Linked DNA regions of Rudanella lutea DSM 19387. The protein of the gene in region 1 binds, or shares a complex with, the protein of each later gene. Links are inferred from orthologs where the notes say so. Each region holds a gene or a part of one and is shown on either strand. Other genes may lie near its edges. The genes, in order: mfd and uvrA.

Region 1 (10,490 bases):
TCGACTACGTAGTTGACGAGGGGGTACAGGTGTATGGCGGTATGGGCTACTCAGCCGACGCCCCCATGGATCGGGCCTACCGGGATGCGCGTATCAATCGAATTTTTGAAGGTACCAACGAGATCAACCGGATGCTCGTAGTTGATATGATTTTGAAGCGGGCTATGAAAGGCGAACTCGACCTGATGGGTCCCGCCATGGCCGTTGGCAAAGAAATCATGTCGATTCCTGATTTCAGCAGCGACGAAGAGGAGGGCCTGTTCATAGCCGAGAAAAAGGTGTTGCGCAACCTCAAGAAATCGGTACTGATGGTAGCCGGTGCCGCTGTTCAGAAGTTCATGACCAAGCTTTCGGAAGAGCAGGAAATCCTGATGAGCCTTGCCGATATGGTTATCGAAATTTACGCGGCAGAATCCGTTCTGTTGCGTGTTGAAAAACTGATTGGCGTTAAGGGTGAAGCGGCTGTTTCGTTACAAAAAGAAATGGCGCTGGTTTACCTGCATGAGGCCGTTGAGAAGATCAACAACGCCGGCCGGGCAGCCATCACCTCGTTTGCTGAGGGCGATGAACTGCGCGTGATGCTGATGGGTCTGAAGCGATTCACGAAAATTGAGCCGATGAACCTCAAAAACGCCCGTCGGCGGATTGCGGAGGCCATGCTTGCCGAGAATAAGTACATTTTTTAAGATGATGGGCGTCATGATGCCCAATACCTGACGATTTTACATTCAACCAACAACTAAAAATCAATAAAGCCGACCCTTAATGAGGGTCGGCTTTTTCGTTTTCCAGGCCGGATTGGCAGAGTCTTATTTATTCGGGCGACGAACAATTCAAATGGGTCACGAATCTCTCCAACAGGCTAAATTTTACCTCTTTCGGGCACCTGCGTAACGAACATTACCAACGTGAACGCTGTTACTCTCTCGGTGCCGCCGAAGTCATTTTGGCGGCTTTTCGTATTACCAAACACCCGCTACAGCGGGCCGTCTTTTTGAACGCACAGGAACTGATCGGTTTATACACCGACGATAGTTTTATTAAGCTTTTGGCCGAACCCTTAACCCGGAAATCGGCCGAACCGCAACGGCTTCAGATCAAAGGTCTTTCGGGTAGTCTGGATGCCCTCTTAGCCACGGCTATTTTCCGCATGAACGGCGGTAATCACTTATTCGTGATGACCGACCGCGACGAAGCCGCCTACTTTTTCAACGATCTGCAAAATCTGATCGGGCAGGAGGTTTTGCTCTTCCCGATGTCGTACAAGAAACCTTATCAGTACGAAGAGGTTGAAAATGCCAACGTACTGATGCGGGCCGAGGTGCTTAACAAGCTTAACCCTGCGCCCAAAGGCGGGTTGTTGATGGTGACGTATCCAGAAGCGCTGTCGGAGCGGGTGATTAACAAGCGCACCTTACAGGCAAACACCCTGACGGTTCGGGTTGGCGACAAACTCGACACCAATTTCGTATCGGAAATGCTCCAGAATTATGAGTTCGAGCTGACTGATTTTGTGTACGAAGCGGGTCAGTTCTCCATTCGGGGGGGGATTATCGACGTATTTTCGTTTGCCAGCGAGTTTCCGTATCGAATCGATTTGTTTGGCGATGAAGTGGAAAGCATTCGGACATTTAGCCCTGAATCGCAGTTATCCACAGGTGACGTGCCGTTTATTAACATTATACCCAATATTCAGACCAAACTGATTGAGGAAACCCGCGAACCTTTTCTGGATTACCTGCCTCAAAATACGGTGGTTTGGGCTAAAGATGTGGATTTCACCCTCGAAGTTGTGGATAAGTGCTTCGAAAAAGCGGAGCAGAGCTTTGCCTCGATTGTAGCCAGTGGGGGAGGTGTACAGGTCGTGTTAGATCCTACTGATCTGTTTGAGACAAGACGGTCGTTACTGAACCATCTGAAACGGTTCACAACGGTTGAGTTTGGGCGCAAATTTTACTTCAAAACCGAAGCCCGGCAGCAATATCAGTCGAAGCCGCAACCGTCGTTCAACAAAGATTTCAAGCGGCTTCTTGACAATCTGGCCGAAAACCAATCGAAGGGAAACACCAACGTTATCGCGGCCGAGTCGTTCAAACAGCTCGAACGGCTGCGTACCATCTTTGAGGAACTCGACCCATTTGTCAAGTTTTTGCCTTTAAATATTGGTTTGCGCGAGGGCTTCACCGACGAAGCCCTGAAGATTGCCCTTTTCACCGACCACCAGATCTTCGACCGATATTTCAAATACCGCGTTCAGGACAAGTTTTCGAAGTCGAAAGCTCTCACCCTACGCGAATTAAAAACGTTACAACCCGGCGACTACGTGACCCACGTAGACCACGGAATCGGGCGTTTTGCGGGTCTTGAAAAGGTAGATATGGGTGGCCGCGAGCAGGAAGCTATCCGGCTTATTTACCGCGACAACGACATTCTGCTCGTCAGTATCTACAGTCTGCACAAAATTGCCAAGTATAGCGGCAAAGAGGGTGGCCCACCTACCATGAACAAGCTGGGATCGCAGGAGTGGGAGCTGAAAAAATCGCGGGTCAAGAAGCAGGTAAAAGACATTGCCAAAGAGTTGATCTCGCTGTATGCAAAGCGTCGGCAGGCACCGGGCTACGCTTTCAGCCGCGATACCTTCTTGCAGGCCGAACTCGAATCCTCATTTATCTATGAAGATACCCCCGATCAGGCTAAGGCAACCAACGACGTGAAAAACGACATGGAGCAGCCCCACCCAATGGATCGGCTTGTGTGTGGTGATGTAGGCTTTGGCAAAACCGAGGTTGCGATACGGGCGGCTTTCAAGGCCGTTTCGGATAATAAGCAGGTGGCAGTGCTCGTACCAACCACTATTCTGGCCATGCAGCACTACAAAACCTTTATGGACCGCATGGCCGATTTACCGGTGAAAGTTGACTACATCAACCGGTTTCGTTCGGCAGCTCAAATTAAGGAGACGCTCAAAGGGGTAGCTTCGGGTGAGATCAATATTCTGATTGGTACCCACCGGATTGTCAATAAAGACATAAAATTCAAGGATTTAGGCCTACTGATTATCGACGAAGAGCAGAAATTTGGCGTGAAAACCAAAGATCGTCTGAAAGAAATGCGAGTCGATGTCGATGTACTAACGTTGACGGCCACCCCCATTCCCCGGACACTTCATTTCTCGCTCATGGGTGCGCGTGACCTTTCGGTGATTGCTACTCCTCCCCCTAACCGGCAACCGGTCACAACCGAGGTGCACGCGTTTAACGAGGCCACCGTCCGCGATGCCATTAGCTATGAGTTACGCCGGGGTGGCCAGGTGTTTTTTGTGCATAACCGGGTTGGTGATATTGAGTCTATTGGAAATTTGATTTTACGGTTAGTCCCCGAAGCCCGCGTCTCAGTAGCCCACGGACAGATGGAGGGCGAGAAGCTGGAGAAAATCATGACCCGGTTTATCGAAGGCGATTCTGACGTGCTTGTTTCCACCAATATTATCGAGTCGGGCTTAGACATTCCGAACGCCAACACCATTCTGATTAATTCAGCGCACATGTTTGGTTTGTCGGATTTGCATCAGATGCGGGGTAGGGTAGGACGCTCTAACCGTAAGGCGTTCTGCTACTTACTGACGCCACCGGCTTCGGTTCTTACCTCCGACGCCCGCAAACGGCTGCAAACCCTGGAAGATTTTTCTGATCTGGGCGAGGGCTTCAAAATCGCCATGCGTGACCTGGACATTCGGGGCGCGGGTAATTTGCTGGGTGCCGAGCAAAGCGGTTTTATCAATGATCTGGGCTACGAGATGTACCATAAGATTCTCGATGAGGCCGTTCAGGAACTCCGGGAAACAGAGTTTAAAGACCTGTTTAGCCCGAACACCGACGTATTAAAGCCATCGTTACCCGATACAGTCATCGAAACCGATTTGCAGGTTGTGATTCCAGACAAATATGTATCTAATATTTCGGAACGTTTGGCGTTATACACTCGCCTGGATAATATTCAGACAAACGATGAGCTTCAGGCCTTCCGGCAAGAGGTAATTGACCGGTTTGGCCCCATGCCCAACGATGTGGAAAACCTGATTAAGATGGTGAATGTCCGGTGGAAAGCTGAAAAACTGCATCTGGAAAAACTGACGTTGAAAAATAATATCCTGAAGGGATACTTCGTTTCTTCCGAGGGTGGTAACCAGGCAACTGACAGCTTTTTTAACTCCGATGGGTTTGGCAAGGTTATTGACTATTTACGCGCAAACCCAAACCGTTTTTCGCTCAAAGAATCGAAAGGACGGCCTGTATTTACCCATTCAGATATCACCTCGGTGGAACAAATGGATCAGGTCCTTGGCGCTTTGACTAATTAATGCGATTTATTGCCCAATTTTGCAACCTCGATTGACTCAGATACAGCAATGATTAAGAAGTATCACCTTACGCGAGCTATGCTCCAACGTGCAGCGTACGTGTTGTTGGCAACGGCGGCCCTGGCCTCGTGTAAGCCAAAACACCCGACTAGTGTAAAACCCGGTAAGAAGAGTACGGCTACCGGAATTGCCTACAATCAGAAGGATGGTTTTCAGGTAAAGTCATTTAAAGCACCTAATGGTGGCCCTAACCTCATCTTTATCGAGGGAGGTCGGTTTACTATGGGAGCTCTTGAAGAGGACGTGGTGAACTCGCGCGACAACCGCGAGCGGACGGTGAGTATTCAGTCATTTTATATGGACGAAACCGAAATGGCAAACGTCCACTACCTTGAATACCTGAATGCTATTCAACGTGACTCGTCGGAAGAAGTGTACCGGGCGGCTCTGCCTGATACGACGGTTTGGGCCGGTCAGCTTTCGTTTAACGATACCTACGTTACGCAATACCTGCGTTACCCAGGCTATCGGTATTATCCGGTCGTGGGTGTATCCTGGGTTCAGGCGAGCGATTACGCTGCCTGGCGTACTGAAGCTGTGAACAACGAATTGGCCAAAGGCGGTCAGAAAACCAAGAAGAAAGGCGGTGGTTTCTCGCTCAAGCGGAAATCAAAAACGGCTGAACCCGCGCTTGCTGAAGCATCGGCATCACCGAGTGCTCCGGCTCGTATGAGCATCGAAAGTGGCCTTGTACTGCCCGAATATCGTTTACCAACAGAGGCCGAGTGGGAATACGCAGCCAAAGCCATGATTGGTACTCAGTATCTGGACGAGAATCAGGCGAATCAGCGAATTTATCCTTGGGATGGTTCATCTGTCCGGAACCCGAAAAAAGGTAAGAAACAGGGACAAATGCTCGCCAACTTTAAACGTGGTCGGGGTGATTACGCCGGTATCGCAGGACGTTCAAACGACCGGGCTATTATCACGGCTGAGATTTACGAATTTGCGCCTAACGACTTCGGTCTGTATAACATGGCCGGCAACGTGAATGAGTGGGTGTACGACGTTTACCGGCCCCTCTCGTATCAGGATGTGAGTGACCTGAACCCGATTCGGCGGAATGGTTATCTCGACGATTCTAAAAACTACGATCGTAAGAACAACAACTCGGCTATCGACGACAAGGTCCGTGTGTACAAAGGTGGCTCATGGAATGATGTAGCCTACTGGCTCTCGCCCGGTACGCGCCGGTACCTTGACCAAGACTCAGCTACTGCTACCATCGGCTTCCGTTGCGCCATGATTGGCTTGGGTCGGAATCGATAGGGCTCGATATAGAAAGTAAAAGCCCCGGAGCGACCTCCGGGGCTTTTTTATTATCGGGCAGAAGCTATTGTAATAACGCTAACCGCCTTACAACCAGATCGGTGCAGTTCAATTGCACAGGCTTCTATTGTCGCACCTGTGGTTAATACATCATCCACAATTGCAACGTGTTTGCCTATTATTTCATCTGGCTTGCTCACACGAAATACAGTCTTCACATTTAGCCACCGTTGCAAACGATTCTTCCGTGTCTGTGATTCTTTGAAGGCAGTGCGTACCATTACATCGGTACGCATCGGTTTCGAGGTTGCCTTGCTTAATCCTTCAGCAATGCAATCTGCCTGGTTATAGCCACGCTTCCGTAATCTCTTTTTGTGTAGTGGAACCCCAACAAATAAGTCAATTTCATCAATCCAGGGACACTCCGCTTGTAACCGATGGCCGTACCACTGACCAACTGTCACCGCAGCTTCGGTTCGATCTTTGTACTTAATCTGATGAACGAGTTTTTGAACGACGCTACCCTTTGTAAATCGGTAAAATGAAGTAGCATGAGCGACTCTGACTTTACCCGCGAATTTGATGAGCAGCTCGGATTCTATTTCGTGATGATAATTTGTCTCCGGCAGGGTCATCCGGCAGGGTACACAGAGCAACATTTCGTGTTGATCAAGCATCTTTTGACAACCTAAACACGGAGTAGGGTAGAGTAATTGAAAAAAGTCGGTAAAGGCTCTGGAAATAAACCGAAACATAGTCTATGTACGTTAATGGCTTATAAGTTGTATTTTAGTGAAGAATATGGACAATCCTAATACTGTGTCAGTTGAAGACACCGATCGCACCTGGAATTTGCTTCTCGATCAATTAGAAACAATGGTTGGGAAGCGCCCTGCCGACCTTAACGCTGTCTTGTTTTTAATCGGCATTCAGGAGCTGGGAGTTGGGCCTCGTCGATTTTCAAAAGAGCAAAAACAGGATTTGTTACACATTGCTACGTGTCGGGTTTTAAGTCTGTCTGGATATTACGCCTTCGACGGGTATGATAAAGATGGCTGGCCAAGCTGGACATTAGTTAAGCCGATTCCGCAAACTAATCTTGCTGCTCAAGAGTATTTGATTCAACAGCATGTAATTCAATACTTTGAGCAGGTAGTACCCCTATTATGACCTTTACGATTTAACAGCACACGCTATGCAGTCATACGATACCTTACTCCAACGTATTGAGGAGTACAAGAAACGTTATTTTCTGAATCAACTCGTTAAAGGTGCTTTGTTTTTTACAGCTTTGGCGGGTTCGCTGTTCTTATTAATTAACACGGCTGAATTTATTGGCCGCTTCGGGTCGACGGGACGGGCTGTGATGTTCTTCGGCTTTTTGCTTACACTCCTCATCACGCTCTATTTATTCATCCTCAAGCCTTTACTGGGTTTATATAACTTGCGCAAAGCGTTGAGCGATGATGAAGCCGCCCGTCAGATCGGAACATTCTTTCCCGAAGTTGGCGACAAGTTGCTGAATACACTCCAACTTCAACGCATTAGTAGCGCTCAAAGTGATTTGATGCAGGCCAGCCTGCAACAACGGTCACAGCAATTGTTGATTACGCGTTTTGCCAACGCCATTCAGATTGAGCGGAACCGGCGATTTCTGAAACTGGCACTTCCACCAATTGTGCTCATTTTAGGAATTCTATTGGTCAACCCTACCTTTTTCAGTACTTCCTCAACCCGAATTGTCAACTACAATCGTGAGTTTGCCGAAGAGGCACCGTTTCAGTTTGTGTTGCAGAACAAGTCGCTCAATGCTTTTCGCAATGAAGACTTTCCGGTATCAGTCCGTTTGAAAGGTGATGCTATTCCGCAAGATGTGTATCTAGTTACCAACGGTACACGTTTTAAGCTTGAGTCATCAAATTCGGTGTTTACCTACACATTTGATAATGTGCAACGGGATTTGGACTTCCATTTGGAGGCATCGGGATTTAGGTCAGATGAGTACCAGCTAAAATTAATTGACCGGCCAGCTGTTCTGAATTTCAACGTCAAGCTGGAGTATCCGGCTTATCTGAACAAACCCGCCGAACAATTAGCCAACGTGGGTAATCTCTTAATTCCGCAAGGCACTGTGGTAACCTGGAACTTTGTGGCTGATCATACCGATTCACTTTCCTTACAGTTTGGCCAAGGAACTAAGCCCATTATAGCTCAGGAGAATGAGGAAAACGGGTTTACGGCTACCCGTCGGATGATGCAGAATACGGCATTGACGGTAATGCTTAAAAATGCCCAGGTACCGAATCCATCCTCAATCAGCTACGGCATACAGGTGATCCCCGATCGGTTTCCAACCATTTCGGTGGATAAAATTCAGGATACTGTTTCCTACAATGCCATCGCACTGAATGGTCTTATTTCAGACGACTATGGATTTTCGCGTCTGCGCCTGACCTACAAAATTATTCGGAAAGGGAAAGAGTCACCATTTTATAGCAAAGATATCCCGATCAATCGTTCATCGACCTCCCAAAACTTTGTTTACAATTGGTCGTTGGACAGTTTGAAACTCGACAAGGAAGATCGGATTGACTACTTTATCCAAGTTTGGGATAATGATGGTGCCAATGGCCCAAAATCGGCCAAGTCGAGCGCAATGAACTTTGCGATCCCCTCGAACCAGGAGATCCAACAACAAATTGATCAGGCAGCTGAGAAAACTGAACAGCAAATTGATCAGGCATTGAGCAAAACTCAGGAGATCAAGAAAGAGCTCAACCAGATGGAGGAGCGTCTGCGTACGAAAAAAGCAACGGATTTTCAGGACAAAAAGCAGCTCGAGGATATTCTGAAGAAACGCGAGGAGCTTATCGAACAGATAAAACAGCTTCAGCAACAGTTCGACAAAACGAATCAAACCCAAGAGCGTTTTGCTCAGAACGATCCTCAAATGCAGCAAAAATTAGAGCAGCTTGAGAAGATGTTTAAAGACTTAATGGACCCTGAATCGAAGAAGCTTTATGAAGAACTAAAGCAACTACTTGAGCGGAAGCAGGATGATAAGGCAAGCGAAATGCTGGATCGGTTGAACCGTAAAGAGCGAAATACGCAACGCGAGCTGGAGCGGGCCATGAAGATGTTTAAGCAAATGCAGCTGGAGCAAAAGATGGATAACATCATGAATGATCTGGAAAGGCAGGCCCAGCAACAGGAAAAAGAAGCAGAAGAAAACGATAAAGCCAATGCCGATCCAGAGAAACAAGCGAAAGAGCAGGAGAAGGCAATGGAGGATTTCAAGAAGACACAGGAGCAACTGAAAGATCTGGAGAAGCAGGCTCAGAAAGATCAGCTTCGTTCGCCCGATCAACAAGAGGACTCGCAAAAGGAGATTGAGCAGCAAATGCAGCAGTCTAAACAGCAACTCGACCAGAAGCAAAGCAAAAAGGCATCGTCTTCGCAAAGCAAGACAGCAAAGTCGATGCGAAGCATGATGAAAGCTATGCAAATGTCAATGGCCTCGATGGAAGCGCAGGAGTTGCAGGAAAACATGGATGACCTGCGTAATTTACTTGAGAACTTGATTACGCTTTCGTTCAGTCAGGAGCGGCTCATGAAAGAGTTTAGAGGTATCAATTTACAAGACCCTCGTGTTGCACGGCTCTCGCAAGAGCAACTCAAATTACAAGATGATGCCCGAATTGTTGAAGATAGTCTGAATGCGTTGGCTTCCCGTGTAAATCAGATTCAGTCATTCGTAACCCGCGAAATGTCGAATATGAAGTATTACATGGATCAAAGTGTTCAGCAGCTGAAAGAGCGTAAACTGTCGCAGGCTTCGTCTCGGCAACAGTTTGCTATGACTTCCATGAACAATCTGGCCCTTTTGCTCAGCGATGTATTGAAAAATATGCAGCAGCAAATGAATGCTATGGGCGCTCCCGGTTCCGGTTCGAGTAAGGGTAAAAGTAATAATCCTTCGGGCGAAATGGGGGAGATGCAAAAACAGCTGAATGCAAAAATGAGGCAAATGTCGCAAGGGGGGACTACAGGCCGAGCGCTTTCTGAGCAGCTTGCTCAAATGGCTGCTGAACAAGCCATGATTCGAAACTTGCTTAAGAAGTTACAAGAGAATGCAAAAGGAACTGAGGCTGGTAAGCAGATGGATAAACAAGTCAACGATCTGATGGAAAAAATGGATCAGACTGAAACAGATCTGGTGAATAAGCGAGTAAATCAAAATACAATAAACAGGCAAAATGAAATACTTACACGCCTTCTTGAATCAGAAAAAGCGCTAAAACAACAGGATGAAGACCCTAAGCGGCAATCACAAACGGCCAAAGCGCCTAAAGTGAGCTCACCATCTTTCTTTGATTCAATAAATAACAGACCCCAGATTAAACAGGTTGAAGTACTCAGGTCCGTAGTTCCAACGTACAATCCCTACTATAAAAAACAGGCTAACGATTATTTACAGAAAGTAGCCAAATGATTTAAATCCAGAAGCGGAGAACTTTTTTAAAGTTTTCCGCTTTTTTCTTAAAAGTTTCCACGTGAAACATTTTAAGTTTTCCGCAAAAATGCACGAAACATACGACGTCATAATAGTCGGGGCCGGACATGCAGGCTGTGAAGCAGCGCATGCCGCTGCTACCATGGGTTCAAAGGTTCTGCTCATTACCATGAACATGCAGACGATTGCCCAGATGTCATGCAATCCTGCTATGGGCGGAGTTGCAAAGGGGCAGATTGTCCGGGAGGTCGACGCCTTAGGCGGAATGTCTGGAATCATCAGTGACAA
Region 2 (9,984 bases), 750 kb from region 1 along the record:
AACCCATTGGTGAAAAACCCACCCCGGAATTTTGTGAGCTCGGCGAACCAGTTCTCTACCGACCGGACGTATCCGTATTATCTGAACTGGCAGTTTGCCCCGGCCGAGCGTGGGCGTCGGATCAACGAGCGACTGACGGCCATGACCAACGCAACCGCCGACAGCCTGCGGATGCTCCAAAATGACAACCTGAACCTGCGTGCTTCCGATGCCTTACCCACCTTGTTGCCGCTGGTACAAACCCAATCGCTACAGGGGGATGCCCGACTGGCCTACGAAACGGTGAGCAAGTGGTCGCGCCGGAACGACCCGGACGAAATCGGTCCGTCGATTTTCACGCTCTGGACGGAGAAACTGCTGGAAACGATCTGGAAAGACGAACTCGACGGGGGCGATACCCTGCCAATGCGCTACCCAAGCTTCGACCGGACGTTGCTGATGCTACAGCGCGAGCCAACCGCCCGTTGGTTTGATAATACGGCTACGCCCACCCGCGAAACCATCAACGATGTCGTGACGGCCAGTTTTAAAGCCGCCTGCGATTCGCTGACACGGGCACATGGACCGCTAAGCCCCGCCTGGGCCTGGGCAAAGCACAAAAGTACCGATGTGCGTCACCTGTTGCCGGGCGTCGATGCGTTTAGCGCAATGGATGTACTCAATGGTGGGGGCGGCACCGTGGTCAATGCCACCACCGCCCGTACCGGCCCCTCGTGGCGCATGGTGGTGGCGCTCGGGCCTAAACCCAAAGGCTACGGGGTGTATCCGGGTGGACAGTCGGGGAATCCCGGTAGTCCTGCTTATCAGAACCTGATCGAAACCTGGCGCGAGGGTAAACTTAACGAACTGGTTTACCTGCAAACGGCCACGGAGCAGCACCCGAAAGTAAAACAAACTCTGACACTCAAGTAAACCTCCGGCTCCGTGAGAGAGTCTGAAAAACTCACGGAGCCTTACACTCTTTATTATGGCACCAACGCTGATTATTGCCTTACTGAGCGCCCTGGCTCAGCTTATTTTCCCGTGGTGGATTATTGCGCCGATCGCTTTTGGCGTCTGTTTCTGGCAAAGTACCACCGCCGGTAACGCTTTTTTGCAAGGCACGGCCAGCGTTACGCTGGTTTGGGCAGCCTACATTGTTTTCCTGAATGTTCAGAATGGGGGCGTACTGGCTTCCCGGCTGGGCGAGCTACTTTTCAAAGTGCCCAACTCGCCCGCTATGCTGGTTACACTGGCTCCGCTGATTGGCGGGCTGGTGGGCGGAGTATCAGGTTTGGCCGGTTTTTATGTGCGCCAGCTGTGGCAACCCGTCAGACGTTAGATTGCGGGACGCCCGGTCGTAGAGTTGCCTGTCTGTGCTGAAGTCTGTCGTCCGGTGTCTGTTCGTCTGGTAAGGTCGACCCTTTGGAATAAGAACTATCGACTTAAAATCCTTAGCTTTGTTTTTAAATCTGTAACAAACACTTAATTACCAACTCGTGAAGAATGCCTCATTAGCGCTGAACGTTGTTTTAGCCATTGCTGTAGCCGTACTGTACTACCTGCACTTTAAAGACCGCCAGCCTGCCGAATCTGCTGTTAAGGTTCCTGAGGCCGCCAAAGGCAAAGAAATTGTGTATGTAAATGTTGACTCACTGCTGACAAAGTACGATTTCTTTAAAGACACCCAGAAAGTACTCGAAAGTAAGCGTTTCCAACTCGAAAATGACCTGGCTTCGCGGAGCCGCAACCTGCAAAACAAAGCCGCTTTCTTCCAGCAGCGGGCCGCTACCATGACGATGGAGCAGGGCCGGGCCACGGAGGCTTCGTTGCAGAAAGAGCAGCAGGAACTGTTGCAGTACCGGGAGCGGGCTGCCCAAAACCTGGCTGTTGAAGAGCAATCGAAAAACGAAGAGTTGTACAACAAGATTTACGACTACCTGAAGAAGTACAACGCCCAGAATAAGTATCAGTTTGTACTCGGTTACACCAAAGGCGGTGGAATCTTGTTTGCCGATACCAGCAATGATGTGACCTCAAAAGTGCTGAACGGCCTGAATCAGGAATACAAGGAAAAACAGGCGGCTCCGAAAAAATAAAAAGCACGCTTAATAAATACAGAAAGGCCCCGTCAATTTTCAGAGACGGGGCCTTTCTGTTGGCGCGATTTTTGACGTATTGGGGGTATATATACGGATTTCAGTTTTTGTGCGGCATCTAACCCAACCAGTGGTAAAAAATGAGGTTTTCAGCGGTTTTTTTTCGATTTTCATCGAAACAGGCATCTTTTTTGCCCTAAATTTCGTATATTGATGTACCAGTAAGCTACTTACTTTCGTGTAGCAAACAACATCGCTTTGGCATGGTCGGTGTACTGAATTGGGTCCTGAGGCTGTGACACGAAACAGACACCGACCTGCCGGGCGACCCCTTCCTAAAAAGGGAATGTATTATTTAGATGGTGATGTCGTCTATACGTCACTCTTCCGTAGCCTAAGTTGTATTTTTAGGCGAAACCACCCCCGTCTGTTTTACGTTTAGCTTTCTAAGGTTCAGGATACTCGCTATTCTGTCTATCTTCACGCCCCAAATTCTGTGTTTGCTTAGCCGGTAGCAACCGTAGAGCAACCCAGAGGCCCAATCTGAAATGGCATCATCATCCATTGTAAAGCAGGTGGACGTCCGAAACCGGCGTGCCTCCTTCGAATATCATTTTCTGGAAACATTCACCGCCGGTATTGTACTGACGGGGACCGAAATTAAATCCATTCGGCAGGGGAAAGTAAACCTGACCGATGCGTACTGTCTGTTTCTGAACAACGAGCTGTTTATCCGCAGCATGAATATCTCGCCGTACACCGAAGGTACCTACAATAACCACGAACCCCTACGCGATCGGAAGCTCCTGCTGACCAAACGCGAGATTAGGCGGCTGACGGAGAAGCTAAAAGATCAGGGGTTAACCATTGTGCCCGTGCGTATGTACACCACCGACCGGGGCTTTGCGAAAATCGATATTGCCCTCGCAAAAGGTAAAAAACTGTACGACAAGCGCGATAGTATCAAGGAGCGCGACGTTACGCGGGAGATGCAGCGCGAGCGGTATTAAGTTTGAGGAGGCAGTTTGCAGTGGGCAGTAAGCAGTACTCTTGAGTCAGCTACTGCTTACTGCCCACTGCAAACTGCCTACTTTATTTCAGCTCCATTGCCAGAAATTTGCCGGTGTAGCTGCCTTGTACTTTCGCTACTTTTTCGGGTACTCCCTCGGCGATGATCTGACCGCCTTTGTTGCCGCCTTCCGGCCCCAGGTCGATAATGTGATCCGACACTTTGATCACGTCCAGATTGTGCTCAATAATCAGAACCGTATTGCCTTTGTCGGCCAGTTTGTTGAGCACGTCGAGCAGGTGCGCAATATCCTGAAAATGCAGGCCCGTGGTCGGTTCGTCGAGGATGTACATGGTTTGGCCGGTATCTTTTTTAGAAAGCTCCTCGGCCAGCTTCACCCGTTGTGCTTCGCCCCCCGACAGGGTGGTGGCGTGTTGCCCCAGGGTGATGTACCCCAGACCCACATCGTTGAGGGTTTGCACCTTACGCAGAATTTTGGGTTGAGCCTCGAAAAACTCAAGCGCCTGCTCCACGGTCATATCGAGCACATCGGCAATAGACTTACCCTTGAAGCGGACTTCCAGCGTTTCGCGGTTGAAGCGCTTGCCCTTGCAGGTTTCGCACATTACGTGTACGTCGGGCAGAAACTCCATCTCGATTTTCTTCATGCCCGCGCCTTCGCAGTCTTCGCACCGGCCGCCCTTTACGTTGAACGAGAAACGGCCCGGTTTGTAGCCCCGTATCTTGGCTTCGGGCAATTCGGCAAAGAGCGCCCGAATCTCCGAGAACATGCCCGTATACGTAGCCGGATTCGAGCGCGGGGTGCGCCCAATGGGTGATTGATCGACCTCAATGACTTTGTCCAGGTGCTCCAGCCCTTCCACCGATTTGTGGGGCAGTGCCTCCCGCTTCGATTTGTAAAAGTGCTTGTTAAGCACCGGAAACAGGGTTTCGTGAATGAGCGACGACTTACCTGACCCCGACACGCCCGTGATCGAAATCATCCGGCCGAGCGGCAGTTTGAGCGTTACGTTTTTGAGGTTATGGCCCGTAGCGCCTTTGATAACCAGAAACTTACCGTTGCCTTTACGCCGTTCTTTGGGGACTTCAATGGCACGACGGCCGCTGAGGTAATCGGCGGTGGTGCTGCCGTTGCGGATAAACTCGTCGGGGGTGCCGCGGCCTACCACCTGCCCGCCATGCCGCCCAGCTCCCGGCCCAATGTCGAGAATATAGTCCGACTCAAGCATCATGTCTTTGTCGTGTTCAACAACCAGCACCGTGTTGCCCAGGTCACGTAGGTTCTTGAGCGAGTCGATCAGCTTGACGTTGTCGCGCTGATGCAAGCCGATGCTTGGCTCGTCCATGATGTATAGCACACCCACAAGCTGTGTTCCGATCTGGGTGGCCAGTCGGATGCGCTGCGCTTCGCCCCCCGACAGAGTTCGGAGCGGGCGGTCGAGGGTGAGGTAGTCGAGGCCAATATCGAGCAGAAAGCCGATCCGTTTCCGAATCTCTTTCAGTACCTCTTTACCAATCACGTTTTGGCGGTCGGTCAGGCGGCTTTCGAGGTCGGTGGTCCAGGCCGACAGCTCCGAAATGTCCATCTGAGCCAACTCAGAGATGTTTTTGTCGGCAATTTTGAAATACAGCGACTCTTTTTTCAACCGGGCACCGTTGCAGTCGGGGCAGGGCTTAATGACCATGAAGTCTTTGAGCCACTCCTGAATTTTTTCGGAACCGTTTTCCTGCTGCCGTTTCAGAAAGTTGATGATGCCCTCAAACTTGAACTGATAATAGTCGGTGCCGGGATGTTTCTTGGAAGGCATAGTGGCCTCTTCCTCTGTACCATAGAGCAACGCCTGTAGCAGGTCATCGGGGTATTTTTCGAGGGGCGTGGTCAGGCTGAGTTTGTATTTTTTCAGGATAACCTCGATCTCTTTGAAAAACCACAGCTCCCGGTACTCGCCGAGTGGGGCAATAGCCCCGCGGCTCACACTCAACTTCTTATCGGGAATAATCGACTCTTCGGTGATTTCTTCAACATGGCCAATACCCTGACAGGTAGGACACCAGCCATAAGGCGAGTTGAACGAAAACGAGTTGGGCGATGGTTCGTCGTAACTGATGCCCGATTCCGGGTCCATCAGGTTCTGCGAGAAGTACACCAGTTGGGCCGGTCCGCCGGAGCGGTCGTCGCCGGTACCGACCAGCACCTGCATGGCTCCTTTGCCCTGCTTTAGCGCCGTTTGCACCGACTGACTCAACCTAAACCGCGTATTCGATTCGTCGGCGGTGTCGCGCTTGGGCACCAGCCGGTCAATCACAATCTCAATATCGTGGATTTTGTACCGGTCGAGCTGCATTTTCGGGACAATATCCTGCACCACCCCATCGACCCGAACCTTGGTATAGCCGAGTTTGGCAATCTGTACAAACAGTTCGCGGTAGTGTCCTTTGCGGCCGCGCACCACCGGAGCCAGCAGAGTAAGTTTCTGCCCTTCGTACTGTTCAATGATGGTGTCGATGATCTGATCCTGCGACTGCCGCTCCATTTTTCGACCTGTCACATACGAATACGCATCACCAGCGCGGGCGTAGAGGAGCCGCAGGAAGTCGTAAATCTCGGTTGTGGTGCCTACGGTGGAGCGGGGGTTTTTGGAGGTGGTTTTCTGCTCAATCGAGATAACTGGGCTCAACCCATCAATCTTATCGACGTCGGGCCGCTCCATATCGCCGATAAACGAGCGGGCATAGGCCGAAAAACTCTCCATGTACCGGCGTTGACCCTCGGCATAGATCGTGTCGAAAGCAAGCGACGATTTGCCGCTGCCGCTAATCCCCGTGACCACTACCAGCTTATTACGCGGAATGGTCACGTCGATATTTTTGAGGTTATGTTCGCGGGCGCCGAGCACTTCAATTTGCTCATACCCCGTGAGGGCAATGTCGTTGAGGCCGGCAGAAGGCCCGGAAACCGGGCTTGTTTGCGACGTTAGTACGTTGTTGTTTGTCACGTTGTGTTATGCCCCCGGAGCGGTAGGCTTATTCTAAACAACAACGCAAAACAGGCGGGGGTTGGTTTCCGAAGTGTATAGGCAAATAAGCGGGGGTTTGTGACCTATTTAGCCAATCCCATTGTTTCTTCGTAACTTGGATAGTAAATCTGACCAGTCTATGAACGTTCAATATCTGCATGATAGCAAGGGCAAGCTAACAGGCGTATTTATCCCGATTAGGGAGTGGGAAAAAATCAAAAAAAACGGCCGCTTGCCCGACGAATCGCCGGCCGTTGACGATGCCTACGTTGAGCCAACAAAGGAAGAGATTGTTGAGGGGTTAAAACACGCGATTGAGGAGGTAAAGCTGCACCGCGCTGGCAAAATTAAACTGCAATCGGCCCGTGAGTTCCTCAAAGAGTTATGATGTTGTCGTGGCGGAAAGCTTTAAGAAAGCATCTCGCCACTTAGCCAGAAAATATGCATCTCTGTCTGGTGACATTGATAAGCTAATCTCTACTTTGGAAGAGACGCCTGAACAGGGTACGCCGATTGGTAAAAGCTGCTTCAAGGTTCGATTGAATATATCTTCCAAAAAGAAAGGCAAACGGGGTGGTGCCCGCGTCATTACCTACGTCCAGATTGTGGAGACCACCGTTTATTTGCTTACCATCTACGACAAATCGGAGAAAGCAGACCTTACTGATGGTGAGCTAAACGATCTGCTGGGCAACCTTCCCTAACTCGTAGGTTTGTCGGGTACAGGGGCCGATGCGTGAAACTCGGCATAAATACGGGCCATATACGTATCGAGCAGGTCCAGAACCCGTTCCCGGCTGCCCGACTGAACAATGAGCCCCACGTGATACTCCTTGTCGAGACGCCACCAGATTTCGGGCTCGGTAAAGATGCTTTGGTCGGGCCATTGTTGACGAGCGAGCGAAACAATCAGGCCCGCGTAGTTTTGTTGCTCCGCCGGAATGGAGTACGGTTGCCCCAAAGCTACGGCAGTTTCGAGCCGGGCCCACTCGGCCCAGAGATTAATGCCCGATGAGGCTTCGACGAGTTCGGCAATGTGGGCACCACCTACCCGTGAGGCCGTTTCGAGAAAGTAAAACTCCCCGTCATGGTCACCTTTGATAAACTCCGAATGCGAGGCACTGTACCGCATTCCGAATGCCTGCAACACCAGGCTATTGAGGTTGTGCAGGGCGGCTGTGTCGGGCGAGTCGAACGGCAGAATCCCCGTGCGGAACACGCCACCGCCATGCGCTACCTCCATCGGGGTTGCCAGATACCCACTCGCCCGTGTGAACACCGGGTGGCTGTCGACCGATAACGAGTCGACGTGGAATACCTTACCCGGCTTGAACTGCTCAATCAGGTAGTTATGGCGGTTGTCGCCCAGGCCGTGAATAACCTCCCAGGCCTCCTCAAGCGAGTCGACCCGCCGGATGCCCGTAGTAGAGGCTTCGGCGCGGGGTTTAATGAGCCACGGCCCCTCGGTGGTTTGCAGAAAGTGTGTGACTGTTTCGTCGTGGAAAAGCGGGCTGAACCCCGGCACCCGGATGCCAGCCGCCTGCGCCCGCATCCGCATGGCCAGTTTATCGCGGAAGTAGCGGGCGGTGGTTTGGCCCATCCCGTCGATACGGAATGTTTCCCGGACGAGGGCCCCTTTTTCCACGTCAAAATCATCCAGTGCGACCACCCGGTCGATTCGGCGGGAGCGCATCGTGTGCGACAGACCCAGAATCATCCGGTCCAGATTTTCGCTGTCATTGCTTTCGGTAGGCAGGTAAAACACCTCGTCGATGGCGTCGAACGGCCAGGGTTTATCGGCCAGTTTTTCAACCGTGAGCAGGTACACCGTGTGGCCAAGCTCTTTGCAGGCCCGCATGAAGGCCTCACCTTTGAAAAACGTAGCAATACAGAGAAACGAGAGTGGACGCATAGGATGTAAGGTCGATGTTCACCCTAAACTACAACACGCCGACTGAATTTGCCAACGGCACCGACCCAGAGGTCTATTTTACAACGTTCGTAACCAGTCGATCAGCAGCCGAATCCCGAAGCCTGTACCGTTTTTCTGGCTGCCAAACTCGGTATCTCCAAAGGCAGTGCCGGCAATGTCGAGGTGGGCCCAGGCGGGGTGATTTTCGGTGAATACTTCCAAAAACTTACCCGCCGATATAGCCCCGGCCATGGGCTTGCCACTAAAGTTTTTGAGGTCGGCTACGTCGGAGCGGATGTCTTCGGCGTACACGTCCCAAAGAGGCAGTCGCCAAACTCGCTCGCCGGTTTGGGTACCGGCCCGGTTCAGGGCCTCGGCCAGCTCGTCGTTGTTGGTAAATAGCCCGGCCGCATGGTAGCCCAGGGTGGCAATTACGCTGCCGGTAAGCGTCGCGAGATCAATCAGCACATCGGGGCCGTAGTTGCGCACCATGTAGCCCAGCCCGTCGGCCAGAATAATGCGGCCTTCGGCATCGGTGTCAATTACCTCGATGGTTTTGCCGAGGTACGAGCCAATCACATCGCCCGGCCTGGTGGCACTGCCATCGACCATGTTTTCGGTTGAGGGCACAATCCCGATCAGGTGTACCGGCAGTTTGAGCTTGGCGGCTACTTCGAGTGTACCCAACACAGCCGCGGCCCCGCCCATGTCCGATTTCATCAGGTGCATGTTGGCCGACGGTTTGATCGAGATACCACCCGTATCGAACGTGATTCCTTTGCCCACCAGACCCACTTTCTTGGCATTTGGCGCGTTGTCGGGCTTGTACTCGGCGATAATGAACACCGGCTCGTGATCGCTGCCCCGGTTCACGGCCAACAGCGCCTGTAGCCCCTCCTGCACTATTTGGGCCTTGTTTAGTACCCGCACTGCATACCCGTATTGCTGGCCTGATGTCACGGCCCAATCGGCGAGGGTTTGGGGTGTTTTGTAGTTAGAAGGCGCGTTCATCAGGTTCATGATCTGCCGCTGGGTCTGGGCAATAGCTTCGGCCCGCCCGAGCGCGTCGGTATAGGCTGCCGGGTCGTTGACGAGCAAGCTGAGTTGGCCGTTTTCGCCGTAAAACGCCGGGCCTTCGGGCTTGTCGGTCTGGTACAGCTTCAGGTCATATCCACCCCCGTACGCGCCGAGCACAACCCCCTCCAGCGCGTCGGGCCCATACAGGCGCAAATCGACGCCTACGTGCTGCGGGAGCCTGCTTTTCTGGTCGTAAAAGAACTTACGGAAGGTGCGGAACCACTCATTGACGCCCGGTGCTTTGCCCAACCCGATCAGGTATGTTTTGCGGCCGTCGGGTTGGTAAATAGGCAAAACGTCTTTGGCGTCGGCCTTAAAATCGGCTTCGAGTGTTGAGGTTGGCAGTCGCACCGTGCGGGCCAACTCGGTTAATGTAGCCGAAAGGTTGTCGTTCTGAACAACCGGAATAAGAAGGGTATCGGGCGTGGCCGACTGCAAAATTGATAGGTGCATGGGAACAGATGGATAAAACGAGGGGCTTCAGACGGCTGGTTGCGAGTAGAATAGCCACTCCAGTGCCGCCGGAAATTCGCGGCCCCAATGTACTTCCTGATGGGCTCCGTCGGGGTCGACGGAGAGGTAAATGTCGATGGGTTGCCCCTTGTAGCACTGTTTCAGGAGGGAATCCTGAAACCGTTGCAGGTTGGGAACCATGTATTTCGATTCGGTTTCGCCCCCGTACACGTAGATGCGCATAGGCGAGGGCGTCTGGAACCGGATGGCATCGAAATAGATTTTGGGCGAGATCCAGAGCGAGGGCGAAAACACCATGAGCCGCCCGAAAATGTGGGGGTGCAGCAGCCCCCCGTAAATGCTGATGAGCCCACCCAGCGAGCTGCCGCCCAGGCCGGTATGCGGGGCATCGGGCCG

What was found.
Region 2: the proteins of mfd (region 1) and uvrA are in contact, whole or in part, in a crystal structure (PDB 4DFC), measured with the Escherichia coli proteins. The link is inferred for Rudanella lutea DSM 19387 from one-to-one orthologs.

Annotation. Positions count from the first base shown.
Region 1 is NZ_KB913013.1:3,250,669-3,261,158, reverse strand. The notes cover bases 602-4,560. They hold mfd (transcription-repair coupling factor), read left to right. Parts: upstream 602-994; coding sequence 995-4,360; downstream 4,361-4,560. Other genes in these bases: RUDLU_RS0113415 (SUMF1/EgtB/PvdO family nonheme iron enzyme), read left to right, coding at 4,409-4,560; RUDLU_RS0113425 (acyl-CoA dehydrogenase family protein), read left to right, coding at 602-686. In the rest of the region: more of RUDLU_RS0113425, read left to right, coding at 1-601; more of RUDLU_RS0113415, read left to right, coding at 4,561-5,689; RUDLU_RS0113410 (ComF family protein), read right to left, coding at 5,740-6,366; RUDLU_RS0113405 (hypothetical protein), read left to right, coding at 6,491-6,859; RUDLU_RS0113400 (DUF4175 family protein), read left to right, coding at 6,885-10,181; tRNA uridine-5-carboxymethylaminomethyl(34) synthesis enzyme MnmG, read left to right, coding at 10,270-10,490. UniProt on the Escherichia coli protein: Couples transcription and DNA repair by recognizing RNA polymerase (RNAP) stalled at DNA lesions. Mediates ATP-dependent release of RNAP and its truncated transcript from the DNA, and recruitment of nucleotide excision repair machinery to the damaged site.
Region 2 is NZ_KB913013.1:4,001,828-4,011,811, forward strand. Bases 2,971-6,423 are described here. They hold uvrA (excinuclease ABC subunit UvrA), read right to left. Parts: upstream 6,105-6,423; coding sequence 3,171-6,104; downstream 2,971-3,170. Other genes in these bases: smpB (SsrA-binding protein SmpB), read left to right, coding at 2,971-3,088; RUDLU_RS0116595 (hypothetical protein), read left to right, coding at 6,265-6,423. Also shown: RUDLU_RS0116565 (penicillin acylase family protein), read left to right, coding at 1-912; RUDLU_RS0116570 (hypothetical protein), read left to right, coding at 968-1,321; RUDLU_RS0116575 (OmpH/Skp family outer membrane protein), read left to right, coding at 1,479-2,078; more of smpB, read left to right, coding at 2,627-2,970; more of RUDLU_RS0116595, read left to right, coding at 6,424-6,513; RUDLU_RS30545 (hypothetical protein), read left to right, coding at 6,665-6,829; RUDLU_RS0116605 (ATP-grasp domain-containing protein), read right to left, coding at 6,826-8,037; RUDLU_RS0116610 (leucyl aminopeptidase family protein), read right to left, coding at 8,116-9,567; RUDLU_RS0116615 (alpha/beta hydrolase), read right to left, coding at 9,595-9,984. UniProt on the Escherichia coli protein: The UvrABC repair system catalyzes the recognition and processing of DNA lesions. UvrA is an ATPase and a DNA-binding protein. A damage recognition complex composed of 2 UvrA and 2 UvrB subunits scans DNA for abnormalities.